4 regions of the Parabacteroides sp. AF21-43 genome follow, and region 3 is predicted to be linked to each of the others. Evidence: riboswitches for the same ligand, from Rfam matches in the RefSeq annotation. Region 3 holds a riboswitch; each other region holds the start of a gene.

Region 1 (2,196 bases), on a different contig from region 3:
AAACAGGACTGGGATTGGCGCTTGTACGGAACCGGATTTCGCCTTAACCCAAAAACCGACGAGCTATACACCTTCTTGTATCATGAGTTCCAAGATCCTACGCACATGTTAGCTCGTATAAATAACAAAGGCGAAGTGGTACAAGAATATTCGATGATCGTCAACTATTGGTTCCCGGCTATCCCGGTTTTCCCGGATAACGCCGCACCGGTAGTATCTTCCGGTTTCCCTTCCTCTATCGTATTAACCGAGGAAAAGCCAGTCTATAAACTCGCTTTAGGCAATATGGTGACCGATGAGGACAATATGGATGCCGCCATCGTAAAATCAGTCTCATCCGTTACTCCCTCCAGCCCGATTAACGCGATCGTTCGTAATGACTCCTTAATCATCAGTACGACCTCAGATATCAAGGAATATCAGAAGGCTACAATAACCGTCCGCTTCAACTCGAACGGAAAGATCGTCACCAAGAACATGGTCGTAACAACCGAAGAAGCACCGACAAGCATAGAAGAGGTCTCGCAGCCGACCTTGAAAATCTATCCGAACCCGGCGGTTAACTCGATACAAATCAATATCGATACCCCGGCGAAGATAGAGATCTATACATCTCGCGGAACAATGGTCCGGAAATCCACGATCAATCCCGGAGAATCCATCAACGTAAGCGATCTATCCCAAGGCCTCTATTTCATCCGTATCATAACCGGAGGAAAGACAGAGTCTCTACGGATGATTAAGAAGTAAATATAAAAAAAATTCCGTACATTTGCGCCCGAATTGGTTCCGTAGTGCCTATTCGGGCGTACGGATTAAAAGGGAATCCGGTGAGAATCCGGGACAGTCCCGCTGCTGTGAAGCTCTGTTGAACATTCTAATACTACTTTCGCCACTGACGCGATAGGGTCGGGAAGGCATTAGGATGGGAGCTAGTCAGAAGACCTGCCATTCATTTCAGATTCATGTCCTCGTGGGTTAGGACATAGGATACACAGACAATATAAGAACAAAAAGAAAATGATGACAGACAAGGAAGTATTGTTGTTACGGCGCAAACTGGATCTTTTGCTCCGTACAGGAAAGTTGTTGATGGAAAGCGCCGCCGACACGAATCGTATCGAGCGAAACATGAAACGAGTTGCCGCCTTTATGGGGATCCCCGAGGAGAAGTTGCATATCGATATCCGGTGGACCATGATCATGGTAAACGTAAGCGATGAGCGAAACTCATTCTCCAAATTCCAGAAATGCGAGAAGCATGGCATTAACATGACGACAATCTCACAGGTAAGCAAGCTTTCATGGCGGGCGATCGAGCAAGATTATTCCTTGGATAAATATGAGGAAGAACTGGAGAAGATCGTTCACCAACCCCGGAATTATACCCCTTATATCGTAGCTATCGGAGCGGGATTCGCATGCGGAGGATTCTGTAAGCTATTCGGATGCGACTGGATGGCATTCCTATTCGCTTCCATTTGCGCTTTCGTCGGGTTTAGGGTACGGGCCCGCTGTGTCGAGGCTGGACTTAACGTATATATGAGTATCGCCGCGGCCGCTTTCGTATCCACCTGCTTGGCATACGCATCCTCCTTCTCCGGGCTATCCGACACTCCTTATCATCCATTATTAGCCTGCGCTTTATTTATCGTGCCGGGCGTACCCTTGATTAACTTCGTGGATGATATGCTAGACAATCATTTGCTTGTCGGCATCACCCGGGCCTCCAATACGGTCATGATGGTAGCCGCCATGACTTTCGGTATCGCATTCGCCATGCGGGTACTTGTCATGAATGATGTCGAGATAGATCATAAGTTCAGTGAATTAAATATGGTTCCACATGACCCGTACTACATATATGCATTAGCGGCAGCTATCTCCGCCATAGGCTTCTCCATGATATTCAATATTCAACGCCGATTATTATGGGTGGTAGCCGTAGGAGGTATCATTGCGGTATGTACCCGTAACTTTGTGAACTTCGAATTAGGTTATGGTCCTGTGATCGGCTCGTTTATGGGAAGCTTCGTAGTCAGCCTCCTTGCCGTAAAAGCGGTTCATTGGTGCCATGTTCCCAATCACGTATTGACGATTCCATCTGTCATTCCTATGATTCCGGGAGTACTCATGTATCGCTCATTACTGGCATTTATAAACCTGCATGGAGTAGTCGGTGAGGTCACAAACGCA
Region 2 (2,196 bases), on a different contig from region 3:
TCGTTTTGGGCGGTCTCTAGAGAGATACAGCCAAGGATGCTTGCGGTTTCGATTCGTTTAGCCGGACGTGATTCGCCATGACCGGCGGAGAACCCGTATTTCAAGATGCGATCCAACGGGTGTTGTACGCAGGTCAAGCTTTTAGTCGGATAATAATCTTTATCATGAATATGGAGATAGTTGTTTGATACGGCTTCCTTGACCTCTTCGCTCAATAAATAGTCATCTACAAACGGCTTGGTGGTCTCGCTGGAGAATTTCATCATCATGCCGGCGGGTGTATCGGCGTTCATATTCGCGTTCTCACGGGTGATGTCGTTGGATTTGATATTGATAATCTCCAAGAACATATCCCGTGTTTTCGCCTTGCGGGCTACGCTTCGCTGATTTCGGTAAGCGATATATTTCTGCGCTACGTCCTTCCGGCTACTGGCCATCAATTCCAGTTCCACGGCATCTTGAATCGCCTCTACGGTCATTTGAGGTTCTCCCTTGAATGAGATATGGTCTGTGATTTGGCGAATCAGTTGCATATCTTCTCCCTTGTCTGTATGCAACATGGCTTTACGGATAGCGGTTACTATCTTCTCCTCGTTGAAGCCAACGATACGCCCGTCCCGTTTAACAACTGTCTGTATCATGATGTCGATTAATTTGTGATTGATTATGTGCGCAAAGGTATCGTATTACTCTGTATGATTTTCTTTTTGGAAAACTTTTTGCTAATTAAATTATGTTAATGTGTTTATATATAATAAGTTGAAAAATATTTTGGAAAACTTTGTGTGTTGTATGGTCTCTTTTCTTTTCCTTTTTGGCGATGTTGTACATTATAAGATTCTCTTTGTAAAGCTTTTAAAGAACATAAGCCGGGATATGTTTTTGTTTATATAAAATAATTCATACTTTTGCCCCGTTTTGGTGATGACGTAAAACCATCCGGTTTTGTCATAAAGAGGGAATCCGGTGCGAATCCGGAGCAGTGCCCGCTACTGTAAGCCTTTGTAAAGTAGAAAGCATTTCTCATACCACTGTCTGCGAAAGACGGGAAGGTCGTTTTCTAAGAGGTAAGTCAGGAAACCTGCCAAACGTTTTTTATTGCTGTTTTTCTCGGGGTCAGGAAAGCGGAAATATACATAATAACAAATCGTTTATGAAAAGAAAGTGTTTGTGCGCGGCTTTAGCTGTAAGTTGTGCGATAAACGTATCATTTGCGCAGGTACGTTTACAAGGTAAAGTCGTGGATGAAAGTAATGAACCAATCCCGGGCGCGAATATTCGTGTGTCGGAATCATTAAATGGTACAACAACGGATGCCGGCGGAAAATTTGAGCTGAACCTTCCCGATGGTAGACATCGTATTCGTGTGACTTACCTTGGTTATGAACAGGGCGTGTATCAAACGGATCACTCGGAAAAAGATGTCGTTATTAAGTTGAAAGAAAAGTATGTGAATATCGATCAAGTGGTGGTAACCGGTACCGGTTCGCATCGCCGCATGAGTAATTCCCCTATTCCCGTGAAAGTGCTTACGGGAAAAGACTTGAAAGAGGCGAGCGTAACTAATTTCCAAGATGCGATGACCAAACTGAACCCGAGTATCGTATTTATGGAGAACGGGCAAGGGGCTACGATGAACATGAACGGTTTGACGGAGAAATACGTGGTTATCTTGGAAAACGGCAAGCGTTTGGCCGGCGATGATACCTATTCCCGTATCGATATGTCTAACGTAAAGCGGGTAGAGATCTTGAACGGGGCCGCTTCCGCTTTGTATGGTAGCGACGCGATCGCCGGCGTTATCAATATCATCACGGATGATTCCCGCAATAAGGTGAACGTGACGAGCAATAGCCGTTATGGTAGCAAGAACCAATTCTTGCAGTCGGTCAACGCAGACGTGAATCTCGGGAAGTTCGGTTCATATACTTCTTATCAATATCAACGGGCCGATGGTTGGCAATTAAATCCCTATACGGAGAGTAAAGGCGAGTTGGTTCCTACCAATAAGCAAGCTTCCGAAGGATTTCACCGGAACGTGATCAACCAACGTTTCACGTACGACGCTACGGATCGTTTGTCTTTTTATGTGCGTGGTACATTCTTCGGACGTTCCAGCGATCGCCCGATGCCGATGGATAAAGTGAATACGACCAACTATGATATGCGGAAAGAGACGTTCACCTATGGAGCGGG
Region 3 (2,196 bases):
CCGGAATTCCTGCGATTCGATCGACCGGGATTCCTGCTTCCTCGAATTTATCGTATACATATTGTATAGATGAATAAAAACCAGCGTCTCCCTCGGCGACGATCACGATTTGTTTTCCTTTCAAATATTCAGCTTGGGCATCCAGAAACAATTCGTTATAAGCGTTTAACGCATCTGTCCGTTCCTTACTCATTGGCAAAATAAACGGATGGATCAAGGATTCGTCTACCTCAATAGCTTTCAATATATCCGTCGCCCGAGATATGATTCCATGCTTGCCTTGTGTAGCAGGACAATAGATAATATCAGCCTTTTGTAATGTTTTAAGCCCTTTCAGCGTAATTAATTCCGGATCACCGGGACCTAATGAGACGAAGTGAATAGGATGATTCATGTGTATCTGTTTTTATTTGAAACGCAAAAGTCCTTAAAATTGCGGATGTATACAAATATTCTTACTACTTTTGTCGCTGTAATAGGCTCCGCTTATCTCTTTTTCCGGGAGGCGGATTAAAAGGGAACCGGGTGAGAATCCCGGACAGACCACGCTGCTGTGAACTTCTAAACATTCGGACAATACCTTGGCCACTGGTTTCGTAATCGGGAAGGCGTCCAGAATGGAAGTAAGTCAGAAGACCTGCCGGTTCATAAATAAATGTTGCTGTCCCGTGGAGCAGGACGAGAGTAACTGTCAATGATCAACTGTCAATTAAACAAGGATTATGAATAAGTTTATAGCGGGTGGATGCTTGCTTTTATCGGTATTGACTTTATCATGTACTTCAGGTATCCGTGAAAAAGGAGAAATAGGGAAGACGGCTTCCGTAGAGCAATCCGCATTCTCGCAAGAGCAGGTTAAGCCTTTATACGCCCAAGGATTCAAGCTTACCTATGCGGATCAATATGTCTTGGCTGATATTCAAGATCCTCAAAACGAGGAAAGCACCACGTTTCATTATGCGTTCGTAAAAAGAGGTTCGAAACCCACGGGGATTCCCGTTGATTATACGATGATAGAGCTTCCTATCCGAAGCGTTATCTGTATGACTTCCCTGCAATTATCGAATTTTATTAAATTGGGTGCCTTGGATAAGGTCGTTGGGATTACCAGTACACGGCATTTGTTCAATAAAGAGATGAACGAACGCCTGAAAGAAGGTAAAACCGCAAAGATCGGTATAGAGGGAAATTTCGATAACGAGGTTATCATGAGTATGAATCCTGATTTGATCCTTGTATCGCCATTCAAGCGGGGAGGCTATGAGACGCTGAAAGACGTGGGTATCCCCTTGATTCCCCATTTGGGTTATAAGGAGACTACGCCATTGGGACAAGCTGAATGGATCAAGTTCATAGGCTTGTTGTTAGGGGTAGAGAAAGAGGGCAATGAGCGTTTTGCCGCCATTGAGAAGAGGTATAATGAATTAAAGGAACTTACGGCGGATGGCAAGGTTAAAAAATGTCCGATCGTTTTTAGTGGCGAGTTACGGGGTGGAAACTGGTATGCCGTAGGAGGAAAGAGTTTCTTGGCACAGCTTTTCAAGGATGCCGGCGCTGATTATTTCTTGAAAGACGATGAGCGATCCGGTGGTGTTACATTAGACTTCGAGACGGTCTATAACCAAGCGGACGATGCTGATTTCTGGCGTATCGTGAATAGTTTCCCGGGAACGTTTAGCTATGAGGCATTGAAAGAGCAAGATCCTCGTTATGCGGATTTCCGTGCGTTCCGGGAGAAAGGGATTATCTATTGTAATATGAAGAACACGCCGTTTTATGAGAGTATGCCGACAGAACCGGAGATCGTCCTAGCGGATTTGCTTCATATCTTTCATCCGGATTTATTACCGGATCATGAGCCGGTCTATTATTCTCGACTTAAATAAGGAACGCTGATGAGACATTCAAATACCCTATGGATGCTGGCGATTGTCACGGCTATTTTTGTTCTAATCTTTTTGAATTTGGTGTTGGGGTCAGTCTCTATTCCTCTTCAATCGGTTTGGCATATTATCTGGAATTCAGGAAATGAGCCTATTACATGGCAGAATATTATTTGGAAATCCCGACTACCACAGGCATTGACAGCGTTGGTAGCGGGAGCAGGCTTATCCATCAGCGGCTTACAGATGCAAACCGTTTTCCGTAATCCATTGGCCGGACCTTCGGTCTTAGGTATCAGTTCGGGAGCGAGCA
Region 4 (2,196 bases), on a different contig from region 3:
CGACCGTTACTCCTTTGATCCTGCTACGGGTGAGATTACGGAAGTCCAATTATATAAAGATCTCCCAAAATCGGGGAAGATAAGAGGATGGATTTATTCCGTACACGTCGGCTCGTGGGGGGGAATGACTACCCGTATATTGACTTGCTTAGTTTCCTTGTTGGGGACGATCTTCGCGATAACCGGCTATTATTTTTGGATAAAGAAACAATTCAGGAAACTGAGATGAAAAGAAAGAGGTATGTTTGACCCACATACCTCTTCATAAATCTAAACCAATCAAGTTGAATACGCAAACGTTGTAATATTAAGGTTAAACAGTTATGTATGTAAAAGTGTGCGTCTATTCAATTCCTTCTTTCCTTATAGATGCCAACCACTGGTCGATCCGCCCTTCTGTTTGATCGTCTTCATTCATTTCATCCAGAGGAAGTCCGACGAACATACCGTTTATGCAGGCGGTGGAACTGTCAAATGAATATCCCGAGGCATCTACAGCGCCGATGAACTTGCAACCTGTATTTCGCAGGTCGGAATAGATCGTACCGATGGCGTCACAGAAAGTGTCGCTAAAAGAGGCTGAGTCTCCGCAACCGAATAATGCGACGGTTTTCTCACTTAAGTCCAGCTTTTTCAGCTTCCCTAGATAACTATCCCAATCATCTTGCAAATCTCCGGCGCCCCAAGTGGAACAGCCCAATAACAAGATTTCATAAGGCGCTACATCAGCGGGAGAAGCGTTAGATACGTCATGAATATCTTTGTCTTCCACACCCAGCTTCTCTGCGATACGTTTCGCAATCCCTTCCGTCGTTCCTGTAGACGAGCCGTAGAATATTCCTATAGTCTTCATTTCTATTTGTTTTTATAGTTTAATAACGAAGACAAATATCCGATATCTTATTAGTCTCGGCAATACCTACAAATATGTATTTTGAGGGTTGCGAATACCCACGAATGGCCAGCGATGGTTGAGGGAATAAAGGTTTTGATAAAATTGTGTATATTTTGAATTGTTTTTTTATAAATTTGCCATCGTATTGGTTCGCCTACCCTATTCAGGTACGGCGATTAAAAGGGAATCAGGTGAGAAACCTGGACAGTCCCGCTGCTGTAAGCTCCAAAAAAGCTTTAGACATCAACTCATTGCCACTGTTTCCGGAAGGAACGGGAAGGAAGTTCTAAAGTGGAGTAAGTCAGAAGACCTGCCAATGCCGGATAACCGCCGCAATTTTACGCTACCGGGGTTTAGCGTATGATTCAAATATGGAATACAGAGAACATTGCTCTAAAGAGGTAATTTTGATAGGGTAAGTTATGCCGTAGTTCGTGGGGAACTATGGGTAATTTATTTTGTGTTAACCTGTTAAAGCCATGTCTTTTTATATCATTCAGTGTATTTGTTTTTTGGAGTTTTACATTAATATTATGCTTATGAGAAAGTTTTTATCTTTTTTCTTTGTAATGGCTTTTTACGTAGTTGGAGCCTATGCGCAAGTATTGGTCCAAGGTCAACCGCATCCTTCCGCAAGGAATATCTCAACAAAGCAGGAGTCTCAGTTAAGAGCTGATGCCAGTTTTACTTTCGATGACATCCAATATTGGGTTGGTAACGGTAGCAATAAAGCCGCTTTAGTGATTGAATGGCATGATGGGAATCGCCCGGATGCCATGGTTTGGGGATATCGCTGGGATGGCGAGGCAACCGGACATGATATGATCGTGGCGATTGCTCAAGCAGATCCTCGATTGGTATTGCTCACCCAATACACTGGCTGGATGGGATATACGATCGATGGAATCGGGTATGGTGAAAGTAGACTTAATATTTCTTATGATCTAGAGGGAGCGAAGTCTGAGCCTAAAAATGCGTTTAAATTTGAACCTCCTATCACAAATCCGCTGTTGGGGCAAACTTCTCATCCAGAGCATCCGGCAGAGGATGTTGCGGCCGCCATTCGGCAAGGGGTTCAAACAGGAGTTATTTATCACCCGATAAATGCGGAAAGATATGGATATCCATCTTATGACTATGACTATTGGAGTTGTAGCAATGGCATTCATTGGCAAGCCGGTTGGTATTATGGCTATTGGAGTTATTTTGTGAGAAGTAGCCAAACCTCTAATTTTAGCTATTCTGGTTTAGGTGCGACAAGCCGTGTATTGACGGATGGTTGTTGGGATGCGTGGAGCTGG

Evidence for each region. A riboswitch is a leader RNA that binds a small molecule or an ion and turns the genes downstream of it on or off. The one in region 3 is predicted to bind cobalamin.
Region 1: it holds a riboswitch for cobalamin, as region 3 does, so the genes downstream of both, DWX84_RS20010 (threonine/serine exporter ThrE family protein) here and DWX84_RS03675 (ABC transporter substrate-binding protein) in region 3, are expected to answer to the same signal.
Region 2: it holds a riboswitch for cobalamin, as region 3 does, so the genes downstream of both, DWX84_RS20045 (TonB-dependent receptor) here and DWX84_RS03675 (ABC transporter substrate-binding protein) in region 3, are expected to answer to the same signal.
Region 4: it holds a riboswitch for cobalamin, as region 3 does, so the genes downstream of both, DWX84_RS08160 (Ig-like domain-containing protein) here and DWX84_RS03675 (ABC transporter substrate-binding protein) in region 3, are expected to answer to the same signal.

What each region holds. Positions count from the first base shown of each region.
Region 1 covers NZ_QTMG01000041.1:5,983-8,178, reverse strand. Annotated here, with positions in the region: gene DWX84_RS20015 (DUF5074 domain-containing protein) at 1-750, shown strand, start outside; cobalamin riboswitch at 768-968, shown strand; gene DWX84_RS20010 (threonine/serine exporter ThrE family protein) at 1,021-2,196, shown strand, end outside.
Region 2 covers NZ_QTMG01000041.1:16,120-18,315, forward strand. Annotated here, with positions in the region: gene DWX84_RS20040 (anaerobic ribonucleoside triphosphate reductase) at 1-641, opposite strand, end outside; cobalamin riboswitch at 903-1,104, shown strand; gene DWX84_RS20045 (TonB-dependent receptor) at 1,154-2,196, shown strand, end outside.
Region 3 covers NZ_QTMG01000003.1:133,954-136,149, reverse strand. Annotated here, with positions in the region: gene DWX84_RS03680 (precorrin-2 C(20)-methyltransferase) at 1-394, opposite strand, end outside; cobalamin riboswitch at 461-660, shown strand; gene DWX84_RS03675 (ABC transporter substrate-binding protein) at 723-1,886, shown strand; gene DWX84_RS03670 (iron ABC transporter permease) at 1,896-2,196, shown strand, end outside.
Region 4 covers NZ_QTMG01000008.1:145,449-147,644, forward strand. Annotated here, with positions in the region: gene DWX84_RS08150 (PepSY domain-containing protein) at 1-229, shown strand, start outside; gene fldA (flavodoxin FldA) at 344-853, opposite strand; cobalamin riboswitch at 1,025-1,228, shown strand; gene DWX84_RS08160 (Ig-like domain-containing protein) at 1,435-2,196, shown strand, end outside.